Regions from separate parts of the Oceanobacillus sp. FSL K6-3682 genome, predicted to be linked through region 1. Evidence: riboswitches for the same ligand, from Rfam matches in the RefSeq annotation. Region 1 holds a riboswitch; the other holds the start of a gene.
The links. Region 1 has a riboswitch for lysine ahead of MHH51_RS16520 (Na+/H+ antiporter NhaC family protein). Riboswitches for the same ligand answer to the same signal wherever they lie in the genome.

Region 1 (6,437 bases):
GAAGAAGGTGAAGTGGTAAATCAGACCCTGATAACTGCAGCTGGGAAGCATTGTTACTATATGGGTGAAGTAGAGGTTATCTGGGATCATGAAAAGAAGCAGATTATCTCTAAAGAAGCGGATGCAGTAAGTTTAATAGACAGCGTAAAGGATTTGAAGACTGAAGAGCATCTGCAGCAATTATTGCAGCAGGCAAATCATTATTTGGATCAGGTAGTAGCAGTTGTGGAAGAGCCTCTTGAGGTAAAATGGTTTGGAGAAACGCCAATTATCCAATCTTTGACAAAAGTACTCAAAAGATGGACCAATGCAGATATCGCAATGCTGAATGCTGGGGTATTATTAGATTCACTGCCGGCTGGAGCAATTACAAAAGGAGATCTTCACCGGATTTGTCCGCATCCGATTAATCCTGTCCTTGTTGATTTAAGAGGAGATGAAATTGTAGAGACAGTCAGAGCATCGCTTTCTACCTCTTTTACAGAACTGAAATTAAAAGGATTTGGCTTTCGGGGAGAAATTTTAGGTAAAATGATTTTCTCTGGGATCAGGGTAGAGACAGCTTTTCATCGTAATGGTGATATTTATGTAAAGCAGGTTTATACAGAAAATGGTTACCCGATTAATCCAGATAAAACTTACTATGTTGCTACTGCGGATGTATTTACCCTTGGCCAGCTGCTGCCGGAAATTGCCCGTTCTGCGAAAAAACAATATTTTGTACCAGAGTTTTTACGTGATCTATTAGCCTATGCTGTAAAGCAGTCTTAGACACTGTCACTTCCACTTGTGACGTTCTCCCCCTTCTCTGCATACACTTATCACGAGAGAATAACAGAGGGGGGCTTTTTTTATGATTACGGTAGAACCTCTTGAGGTGGATGGAATTATTTTTACAGCAGTAAGTGTTGAGCTGCCAAAAACAACCTTATTAACGATTAGTAATGATATAGGGTACATTATGTGTGCAGCACTGGATGTTGATATTTTCAATGAAATACCTAAGCTGAAAGAAAGAAATGTCATTGCCGGCCGCGCAATGGGAGTAAGAACCATTGATCAATTGTTGAATGCTCCATTACAAAAAATTACAGATGCTTCCAAGGAGCACGGGTGGGAAGTAGGAATTACCGGAAAGGAAGCATTGCTTAAAATATCATAATATGTTTAAAGACAAAAAAACACTTCTTTTATTCATGCTGTTTTAGTATGAAATGAAAAAAGTGTTTTTTGTATTTCAATATCATGAAATGGTGTTTGTGTGTCCTCTTCTAATATTCTGAATGAGAAAAAATATTGCGTATATGTTAATCCGCTTTACATTGTTCTAATTCACTTCAACAGATGCATAAATTATAAAGGAGGGGGGTTGTTTCGTTGAGGTTTAAAAAACGGTATCGATATCGGCCAAGAAGAAAAAGAAGAATGCCTCCATCCCGGCGCTCCATTCTGATGCTGACATTTATCTTGTTTTTTACAGCGGTTGGTTTCAGCTTTTACTTGATTAATGTTAAAATTGAACCGATTATTATTGATATTGCTAAACGAAAAGCAGATGAATTTGCAACAAGAGCGATTAATTCTGCTGTTAATTATGTAGAGGATTATGGATTTGAAGATATGGTTACAATCACATATGATAATGAAGGAAATTTTGTAACATATAACTGGAACCCGGCAGTCATCGGTGAAGTTAACAGAGTAGCTACAGACCGGGTTGAAGAATTTTTTACTTATGTAAATCGTGGAGAGCAGCTTGAATTTGAACATAATCTGCATGAACCAGATGACTATGAGGGTGGTGCAGAAGGAAGGGCTCAAGTAGATCCTACTTTGATTGAGATTCCTTTAGGGCAAATAACAGGGAATTCTGTATTAGCTAATTTAGGCCCCAAAATCCCAATTAATATGGAGGTTGTCGGAGCTGTACGGACGAATATTGTAGACAAAAAAGAAGAGTTTGGTATTAATGGAGCTTGGGTCTCTTTGTATATTAATGTAGAAGCTGATGTACAGATTATTGTGCCATTTACTTCGGAAGTAAGAACAGTACATACTGAACTTTATTTGGACGGAGGAGCAATTATGGGCAAAGTACCCGATTTTTATGGAGGAGATGGGAATGTTCCGAATATTGCCATTCCGAAAGATGATTTGCAGAAGGATTAAAGATGTAGTATAGTACAGTTTAGTTGAATAAAAACCTTATCAGATCGGTGAGGTAGAGGCGCAAATTATATAAGTATCCAGCAGGAGAATGACAACTGTGATTGCCGGAGAAAGGATAGTTTGCCGAAGTATATAAAGGGGTCGTACTTTATATTGCTGGCATATTACTGAAAAAGTACTATGCTGTCATGTAATAATTTACATGGAGAACTACTGATCGAAATGGAGGATAACGTGAATTGGTGAAACAATGGTAGGTTATTTTCTATCATTGTTTTTTTGCGTTCACAAGGAGATTTTCATCATTTTTTGCAGAAATTGCCTTGTCTGGTTTCCTTATTTCGAATCGGTTGTGAACGCGGGAGGAGATTATTAAATTGTTTTTATTCTCCGCGCGTCGTCAATCTAGCACAGGGATATTTATCCTGAGCCGGGAAATAAATAGATGGAGGTTTTAATATGGATGGTACATTTTGGTCGTTGATACCTGCAATTGTCATGCTGATATTAGTGGTGTTAACAAGAAAGGTTCTTATCTCAATAGGAACAGGGATTGTAGTAGGGGCATTATTATTAAGTAATTTTCATATAGGGGCAACATTAAAAGAAATATGGACTGTGTTCTATACTATTTTTTATGCAAATGGATCAATAGAAACCGGGAACCTATTATTAATTAGTTTTCTCCTTTTCTTAGGGGTGCTTACTGCATTTTTGCAGGCATCCGGCGGAGCAAAAGCTTTTGGGGACTGGATGCTGCAGCGTGTAAGGACACGTACCGGTGCAGAGCTGATGACTGCTGTTATTGGATTGATTATTTTTATAGACGATTATTTTAACAGCTTAGCAGTTGGACAAATTGCGAGACCTGTGACGGACAGACAAAATATTTCCCGTGCAAAACTGGCATACTATATCGATTCCAGTTCTGCTCCGGTTACAGTAATAGCACCAATATCAAGCTGGGGAGCTTATATTATTGGTATTTTAGGCAGTTTATTTGCAGTAAATGGTATTACAACAATTCAGCCGATTGAAGCATTTATACAAATGATACCTTTGAACTTTTATGCTATTGCTTCAATTATTTTAGTATTCATTGTAGCGTATTTTCATTTTGATATAGGTCCAATGTATACACATGAAAAAAGAGCAAGAGAAGAAGGAGAATTGCTTGATCCGAAAAGAAATCAAGTATCGGGAGATTTAGGCGATGTATTTGATCCGCATAGGGACGGGAAAGTTTTTCATCTAATTATTCCTATTATTGTATTATTTATTGTTACGGTGATTGCTATGATTGGAACAGGGGTAAGGGAAACAGAAGGCAGTGCATCCATCATAGACGCTTTTGCAAATACAGATGTCAATCTTTCCTTAATTATTGGCGGTGTCACAGCAGTTCTTACTTCAGTTATTTTTCATATGAAGCAGAGAAAACCTCGCTCAGATATGAGAAGAATTTTTGTAGAAGGCTTTAAAACAATGATTCCAGCAATTAATATTCTTATTCTTGCCTGGATGATCGGTTCTATTATTGGTGAATTAGGGACAGGGAGTTATTTAGCAGGCCTAGTAAATAACTCGTCTATTTCAGCAGATTATCTGCCGGCAATCTTATTTATTATTGCCGGATTAATGGCTTTAGCGACTGGATCATCATGGGGAACTTTTGGTATTATGCTTCCGATCGCGGCAGAAATTATGGCGAATACAGATATGGAATTATTTTTACCTGCCTTAGCGGCTGTGCTTGCTGGAGCAGTATTTGGAGATCATTGTTCACCGATTTCCGATACAACAGTTTTATCTGCAACTGGAGCAGGTGCACATCATATTGATCATGTTCTTACGCAGCTGCCGTATGCTTTCATTGCAGCATTTACAGCTTTAATCGGCTTCTTTGTTGTCGGACTTACCCATTCAACCTGGGTTGCTTTAGCTTTGACGGTTATTCTCTTGATAGGGATTGTCTGGTTTACACAGATATTATTTATTCAGAGAAAAAAGAAGGCATCTTAACGAAGGGCTTGGAATACATTTTAGTATTCCAAGCTTTTTGAATATCTTCTATTGTCATACAATATTTCTGCATAAGCTTTTGTACTAGGTGCTTTTTTATGTGATTTTTATCTTTCTGTAATTAAATACTATAATTTCCATTATTGGATATTGACAAAAGTTGAGGAAGAGATATAATACAATTGAATAGTCTGAAAGTAATGATTTTTGTTATTATTCTATTTTAAAAGCGCTTTCATTATGATTTACTTATTAAAAAGGAGGTTATCATGGATGGAAAATCGTTCACAATGGGGAACACGAGCCGGGTTTATAATGGCTGCTGTCGGATCAGCGATTGGTTTAGGAAATATATGGCGTTTTCCGGCAGTTGCTTATGAGAACGGTGGCGGAGCATTCTTTATACCTTATTTATTTGCTTTATTGACAGCAGGTATTCCTATTTTAATTATGGAATTTGCAATGGGTCAAAAGTATCGTGGATCTGCCCCTTTAACGTTTCGAAGAATTAATAAGAAAACAGAATTTATCGGATGGTGGGCAGTACTTGTCGCATTTGTCATTTCAACATACTATTCAGTGATTATTGCCTGGGCAATATCTTACTCTATCTTTTCTTTTAATCAAACTTGGGGAGCAGATACAGAAGGTTTTTTATTTGGAGAGTATCTGCAGTTAGCTGAAATTCCTGGTCAAATAGGCGGCTTGGTACCAGGCGTGTTAATTCCGCTGATTATTACCTGGCTGTTAGTACTTGGAATCTTATTCCGAGGTGTTAAAAAAGGAATTGAGGTTGCAAACCGTATTTTTATTCCTTTACTTCTTATTGTATTTCTTGTTGTTGTAATTAGAGCAGTCACTTTACCTGGTGCAATGGAAGGCTTGAATGCGTTTTTTACACCTGATTTCAGTCAAATTTTGTCACCAAGTGTATGGATTGCAGCATATGGACAAATTTTCTTTAGTTTATCTATTGCTTTTGCAATTATGATTACTTATTCAAGTTATTTGCCTAAAAAATCAGATATTACGAATAACGCATTTATTGTCGGGTTTGGAAATTCCGGTTTTGAGCTATTAGCTGGAATTGGTGTATTTGGAATATTAGGATTTATGGCCTCTTCAGCTGGTGTTAGTGTGGATGAAGTTGTAGCTGGAGGAGTTGGGCTTGCGTTTGTTGTATTCCCTGCTATTATTAATGAATTGCCGGCATTTAACGGGTTGTTCGGGGCGCTATTCTTTATATCGTTGACTCTTGCCGGAATAACATCCTTAATGTCTATTACTGAGACTTATGTAGCTGCATTGGTAGATAAATTCAAAATTTCAAGATCGAAAGCTGTTCTTTTTGGTGGAGGTCTTGCAGCACTACTTTCATTATTATACGCTTCTAAAGGCGGCTTATACTTCTTAGATAATATTGATTATTTTATTAATCAATTCGGTGTGGCCATGATCGGTCTTGTTGAAGTAGTCTTAATTGCCTGGATTCTTCGTAAAACCAATATACTTAAAAATCATGCCAATGAAATTTCAGATATTCGTCTTGGTTCATGGTGGACGATCAGCATAGCTGTTATTACACCGATTGTAATGGGTTATATGATGTTTGGACTGTTTAAGCTGAATTTAATGAGAGAGTTTGACACAGACTCTGGGAATTATGAAAACTACTCCAATGCCTTTATAAATAATACGGGCTGGGCAGTAGTAGCCGGTGTATTAGTGCTTGGAGTTGTTCTGGCATCAATGAAATGGAAATCCAATGATTCGTTATCTGATTACGACGATAAATAGGAGGTAACATGCTTATGAGTGCTTCAGCAATTATTGTAATGATTATCGGTATCGTTATTATATGGGGAGGGTTAGCAGCCAGTATTTGGAATGCAGTTCAAAAAGGTAAAGGATAAGCTTTATAAAATTATTATTGTATTTAAAATATGGTGTGTACTCCGTTAAAAATGGGATACACACCATATTGCCAATACAAATTTAATTGTTATTTTTCTCCATACGTTCCCATTTCGAAATAAAAGGATAGGGATCAAATGAAAATTCACTGTACCCATTATCTTTATACATGCCGTAATGAAGATGCGGAGGAAATTTACCGGATGTCCCCGGCGGGCCGTAACCTGTCGATCCGACACTGCCCAGTATATCGCCAGGCTGCACGACCTGACCAACTTTTATCTCTTCGTCAAATCCGCTCATATGTGCATAGTAATGATAAATATTATAAA
Region 2 (6,437 bases), 670 kb from region 1:
AAGAGATTCGAGGTACTGATTTATGCAATAAAAAAATCTGCTTCTGTATTAATGACAGAAGCAGATTTGACTATCTCTACATCATGGTTCCAAACCACACAGCGAGGAAGGTGCCAATATAGTTTCCAATAATATAGCCCAGGGTACCGACGATTAATATTGGACCTACTAATTGCCGCCAGCCTTTTGCAATCGCAAACGCTGCTGCAGTAGTTGGTCCGCCAATATTTGCATTACTTGCCAGCAAAATTTCCTCTAAGCTCATTCTAAATAGCTTTCCAAAAACAAGAGAAAGTATTAAATTGATTGCGACAATAATAAACGCAAAAACAAGCAATAATGGTGCCGTATTAATAATTAACGTGATGGATGCCGGGACTCCAATAACGACGAAAAATATGTGAATCAGATATGTACCAATTTCCTGACTGCCGTTTAATTCAGAAAAATAATTTGGAAAAACTCCTAAGGCAATAAAAGTAAGTGTTGTTAATACCAGATACTGATCACCGATTAAACCGTTTAACAGGTTATTGAAGAAGGATGCATCTTCTCCACTTGGAATAATACTGGCAAAGAAATCGGCAATTTTTAAAGAAACGACTACTAAAAGAAAAGCTGTTCCAACAGAAAGTGCCATATCCTTTAATGAGACTGATTTTCTCTTCCAAAAGCTTTCTGCTAATGTTTTATCACCATCAGCTGATTGATTCTGCTCCACTTCGTCAATATGAGGCGTTGGATAGCATTTTCTAATAAAGTTCATGGCGGGAATAGCCATCAGCATGATAAATAATAATGCCATCATTAAATTATCAGCAACAACTGCCGCCGAAATAATTTCGCCAGGAGTTTCAAATTTAGCAGCCATTGCTGCAAAATTCACGCCTCCCCCAATATATGTAGCACTGAAAATACCGCTTAATTGGTCTAATAGAGGTATGTAATTCCTTAAAGTGAAAAAGGCAACAATTGTTCCTGCAATCGTACCAATAGAGCTCAGCAGAAAAATAAGCAACAGCCTGCTGCTTTCCTTCCATATTTTTTTAATATTAACATGAAACAACAGAAGCGGTATTGCTAATGGAACAATAATAGACCAGACAGCATCATATACCGGCGACTCCGTTGGAATGATACCAAAATTAGATAAAACCATTGCTCCCACTAATGCAATAATTGCTCCTGTAACCTTGGAAGCCCAGCTATAACGCTGTTCTAAAAAAATACTGACAGATGCCCAGATAATGATAATCCCCCAAAGGGTGATTGTATCATCTGCTTGAATGAATGTTTCTTTCATTAACTCCTCATTCCCTTCTTTTTATGGTTTGTTTCATATTTTACCATTTAAAGTTAATAATTTCGCAGGTATTGTGGAGTATTTTTTTAGAATTATAGTAAATAGTCAGCTGTTACTTAAATGGAAAAAAATTGAAAATACCCTCTCTAAAACGTTTTAGAGAGGGTTCAACAAAAATTTTTATTTTACTTTCTCAAATAAATCCAGTTTATGATTTAAGGATTGCAGCTGTTCATCATTTAATGGGAGCAAGGGCAAACGGACGCCTCCTACATGTACGCCAATTCGATTTAATGCTGCTTTGACGGGTGCAGGGCTGGGTGCTGCAAACATTTCCTGCATTACCGGCAGGATTCGCTGGTGAATAGCAGCAGCTTTTTTCACAGCTCCCTGTTCATATGCCGCAATCATCTCTTGCATCTCATTACCGATAATATGTCCAGAAACGGAAACAATGCCTATGGCTCCGACTGCAAGGGATGGTAATGTTATCGCATCTTCTCCGCTGTATACAGAAAAACTTGCATCCGTCTGTGCCACCATCTCTGTCAGTTTATCCATATCACCACTCGCATCTTTAATTGCCACAATATTATCAACTGCAGATAAACGAATAGCTGTTTCAGCTGCCAAATCTACAGAAGTTCTGCCAGGTACATTGTATAGCATTACTGGCAATTGAACCGCGTTTGCCACTGTTTTAAAATGCTCATACAGACCATCCTGAGAAGGTTTATTATAATAAGGCGTTACGAGCATAATTGCATCAACACCTGTTTTTTCAGCAGCTTGTGACAGCTCAATAGAGCCTTTTGTCTGATTGGAGCCTGTGCCTGCAATCACTGAAACCCTTCCATTTACTTTTTGTACCGTATGAGAAAATAATGCCAGCTTTTCTTCATTTGACAAGGTTGGTGATTCGCCCGTTGTTCCTGCTACTACCAATCCATCTGAACCATTATCAATAAGGTATTCAATCAGATTATCTAATGCATTATAATCAATTTCTTTTTCTTCGTTAAATGGCGTTACCATCGCCGTGACCACTTTTCCAAAATTCATAACAACACACCCTTTGTATAATATCAACATCACTTGATGAAAATAGACGGACAGCGCCTAAGTAAAGTACTAAAAAAACTAGAGGATGGAAAATAATAAAGACAAGCAGAAAAAGTTTTATTTTCTGTCCTTCTGCTTCTGAATTTATTTGATTCTCTTATCATTATTCATTACTTCCATTATTTCCACAAAATAAAAAGCACCAACGGAGACCGCTGCTGCACAAACATTTGAATGTCCTCTCAGCTGATAGCCCTCCACATAGTTTCCTATATGACAGCACCGGATTTATTCAATCCCAGTACCAGTACAATAAGAATACGGCTTATTATACTTCGGCAAATTCCCCTTTCCATATGCTTCATCGCCAGCCTATTCTGCCTCTGCATATTTACTGATGGTCTTTGCACCTCTATCGTTCATCTATGAATAATGAATTTGTTTGTATTATAGCAGGAATACGCAAGAAAAACAAATGAAAAATAGAGATATTTATGGAGTAAGAAAAGCTTTATAGCGACCGCACCAAGATGCAGAAGCCCAATATTGTTCAACTTCTTTACTGGTAAACTATGCAAAATAAAAAAATAGGTGATTCGCCTGCTTGATTATTAATTCTCTTGCAGAAAGTCCATAGACAAGTATCTTTCTCCAGTATCAGGCGCGATACAAACTATCTTTTGTGAAGGCTTCAGACGCTTGGCGACCTCTCTGGCTGCGTAAATGGCTGCAGCCCCGGACGGTCCGATAAATAACCCTTCTTTTTGGGCAAGCTCCTGCAATAAATTCAATGCCTGATCATCATTGATTTGCATGATTTCATCATAAATGGAGGTATTTAAAATCTCAGGTACGAAGCCTGGACTTGTTCCTACTAACTTATGCGGGCCAGGTTCTCCCCCTGATAAGACTGGAGAGCCTTTTGGTTCAACAACAGTAATATGTAAATCCGGAATAAATTTTTTTAGCGATTCTCCCGTACCTGTTACTGTTCCCCCTGTACCGGCAGTACAGACAAAGGCATCTAATTGATTATTCATATCCTTTAAAATTTCCAGTGCAGTTGTTTTACGATGAGCATCAGGGTTCGAAATATTTTTAAATTGCTGGGGAATAAAACTGTTTGGTATTTCCACCTGCAATTCCAGTGCTTTTTTTATGGCGCCCGGCATTTTTTCATTACTTGGTGTTAAAACTACCTTTGCACCATATGCTTTCAAAAGATTTCTTCTCTCTTCTGTACTATTATCGGGCATCACAAGAATTGCCTGATAACCCTTTGCAGAAGCTGCCATTGCCAATCCTATTCCTGTGTTTCCACTTGTCGGTTCAATAATTGTATCTCCCGGTTTTATAAGTCCCTCCTGCTCTGCAATATGAATCATATGAGTTGCAGCCCGGTCTTTTACACTTCCGCTCGGATTAAACATTTCCAGCTTCACATAAATTTTTGCTGCATTTTCTGGCTGCAGTTTATTTAGCTCAACCATGGGTGTCTCTCCTACTAATTCTGTAATATTATCTACAACTCTCATAATTGCCGCCTCCTTCTATTCTTTTAATAAACGCTTATCTACTGAAATATCTGGATTTATCTTCATCAGTTCTTCTACAAAGGTAAATTTATCCTTCGGTGAGATTGCAATTAAATCATATTTTCCGCTTCGGATTTGTATACGATCTAGAGATAGCGCCGGGGCAATAATCGGCATCTTCGCCAGGAGAATTAACTCCATATTTTCTATATAAATCGTTTGACGAATCGGCCCATAATAGACAATTAAACGGTCTTTATCAATCTTATACCCTGTACGGAACCAAAACCAAAGCAATATACTGCATAGTATTAGCATAATGATTAAATTAATTATCTGGCCTTTCAGTAATGGAATAAACACACCACTAAGCACAACAGCCCAAAGAATAACCACCATCCAGGTATCTTTTTTCGATTCAAAATACATTATATTCCCCCATTCATCCTAACAATATCTCATCTTCCATTATAGCCACTGAAAGTGTATATACCAAATTTCAACATTATTTCCATATGTTAAATTTATACAATAAGAATAACTTATATCACCCGAACCCTTTCGTTCTCTATAAAGAACGCAGGGGTTTTCATCCTTTTTCACTTCTATAAGTATAAATAATCTCCACCTAGGTCTGATATCCTTCAACATAAAATGAAAGGAGGGGGGTATGTTCTATACCTATGCCCGGTATAAAGCATACCCCCCCTCACCAAAGAATTAATTAATTTAAAATGATACAGATGGTTTATTTTTTAATGGAGCAAGTAAACGATCCAGATGCTTCCATTCAAGTTTATCTAATTCGGTTATCACTTTATCTTCTTTAAAATCCCATCTGGAACCTTCTAAATCACAGCTAATTGGAACATCACATTTTATTTCCGCTAATTGCCGTGATAAATAAAGCATATCCATATCGGCTTGTAATTTACTTTGTATTCCTTTTGGGAGCCTTTCAATATTCTCTACTAAACCATCGATGGTTTCAAATTCCTCCAGCAATTTTAAGGCTGTTTTTTCTCCAATTCCTTTTACTCCAGGATAATTATCCGAGGAGTCTCCCATCAATCCTTTTAAATCAATGATTTGTGCTGGAGAAAGAGCCTTTTTCTCATAGAAATTATCCTTATCAAAGACCTCATAATTCCCCTGGCCTTTCCGCATAATAATAACACGGATATTTTCTTTTACTAATTGAAGCAAGTCTTGATCACCAGAAAGAATAAACACTTCATTTTCCGGATTATATATATTTGCAAGTGTACCCATGCAATCATCCGCTTCAAAATTTTCTAACCCTATATTAGGAATATCAAAAGATTGTACAATTTCTTTTACCAAATCAAACTGTGGAATTAATTCCACAGGCGGTGCATCCCGATTTGCTTTATACCCATCATACATCTCTGTCCGAAATGTTTTGCTTCCCATATCCCAGCAGCAGACAACATGGGATGGTCCGAAAGTTTGAATGGCATCTGTTAAATAGCGTAAAAATTGGTAAACACCATTAGTCGGAACTCCTTTTGAATTATACATAAAATTCCCCCGGAAAGATGTTGCAAAAAATCCCCGGAACAGGAGTGCCATCCCGTCTACTAATAAAACTTTATTTGCTGTCATGCTTCATTTCCTCCCTCTTTAGTATCGATCTAAAATTAGATCCATTTGTTCTTTTCTATCTGTCAGATCATCCATATCCACTTCCACAAATAAACGGTCAATAAATTGCTGATAAAGTATATCCGCTTCTTGTACAAGGACTGACTTTTCTTGATGAATCCGATTATTCCACTGTTCCTGATAGGACGACTCGATTAATTTAACACCTTCTTCTACAAAATCCTGGACGCCTGACTCTATGATTGCGTATAGCTGCTCCTTTATCTCTTCCTTTTGATTTTGTACAAAGAACGTTTTTGTATCTTTAAATTTACCAAATAATTTCTGAAGCTCGCTATGCTTTTGAACCGATAGCTTAATCGTTAAATCAGGTGTATCAAAGCCGGAGATATCCCACTCTGATATTGAAAAAACAGGGTCGAATCTTTTAGCTTTTTCTATCATTTCAAGCTGATTGGTTTTTAACAAACCTTTTAAGAGCTGCTCAACCCGTAAAGAGACAGCTAACAGCTCTTGATGCAGCTCCGATTCCATATAAGTGACCAGCTGTTCAAACTGCTTGACCAGCTGCTGCCGGCCAGCTCTGCCTGACTCCGTAATCGTTGTTGGATTATAAATTTCTTTAAATAGATCATGAAAGCGGATCGCAAAGCGCTGATTTAGAAAAAAGGCTTGTTTTTCTAATTTTTGATGCCATCTATTTTTAGTTGAGTCTAGATCTAAATTTTCTACTGTTTGAGCGATTTGCTGATAAGCGTTTTGCAGCACTTTTTTCCGCTTTGTTTTTGCAGACTGGTCCAATTTTAACGATTGAATAAATTGTTCTAATGCTTCACCTGACCGTTCGATATCGCTGATTGCTGCTCTTTTTGCAAGCGCAGTTAAATCATGATGAATAAAATCATAGAAAC

Region 2: another riboswitch for lysine. It lies ahead of dapA (4-hydroxy-tetrahydrodipicolinate synthase); the one in region 1 lies ahead of MHH51_RS16520 (Na+/H+ antiporter NhaC family protein).

Annotation. Positions count from the first base shown of each region.
Region 1 covers NZ_CP150263.1:3,318,963-3,325,399, reverse strand. Annotated here, with positions in the region: gene MHH51_RS16535 (bifunctional UDP-sugar hydrolase/5'-nucleotidase) at 1-771, shown strand, start outside; gene MHH51_RS16530 (DUF1805 domain-containing protein) at 854-1,162, shown strand; gene yunB (sporulation protein YunB) at 1,378-2,169, shown strand; lysine riboswitch at 2,215-2,390, shown strand; gene MHH51_RS16520 (Na+/H+ antiporter NhaC family protein) at 2,629-4,191, shown strand; gene MHH51_RS16515 (sodium-dependent transporter) at 4,465-5,988, shown strand; gene MHH51_RS16510 (methionine/alanine import family NSS transporter small subunit) at 6,003-6,104, shown strand; gene MHH51_RS16505 (M23 family metallopeptidase) at 6,187-6,437, opposite strand, start outside.
Region 2 covers NZ_CP150263.1:2,651,912-2,658,348, forward strand. Annotated here, with positions in the region: gene MHH51_RS13270 (DUF819 family protein) at 77-1,303, opposite strand; gene dapA (4-hydroxy-tetrahydrodipicolinate synthase) at 1,484-2,365, opposite strand; lysine riboswitch at 2,608-2,788, opposite strand; gene cysK (cysteine synthase A) at 2,977-3,900, opposite strand; gene MHH51_RS13285 (PH domain-containing protein) at 3,916-4,329, opposite strand; gene MHH51_RS13290 (5'-3' exonuclease) at 4,630-5,526, opposite strand; gene MHH51_RS13295 (dynamin family protein) at 5,545-6,437, opposite strand, start outside.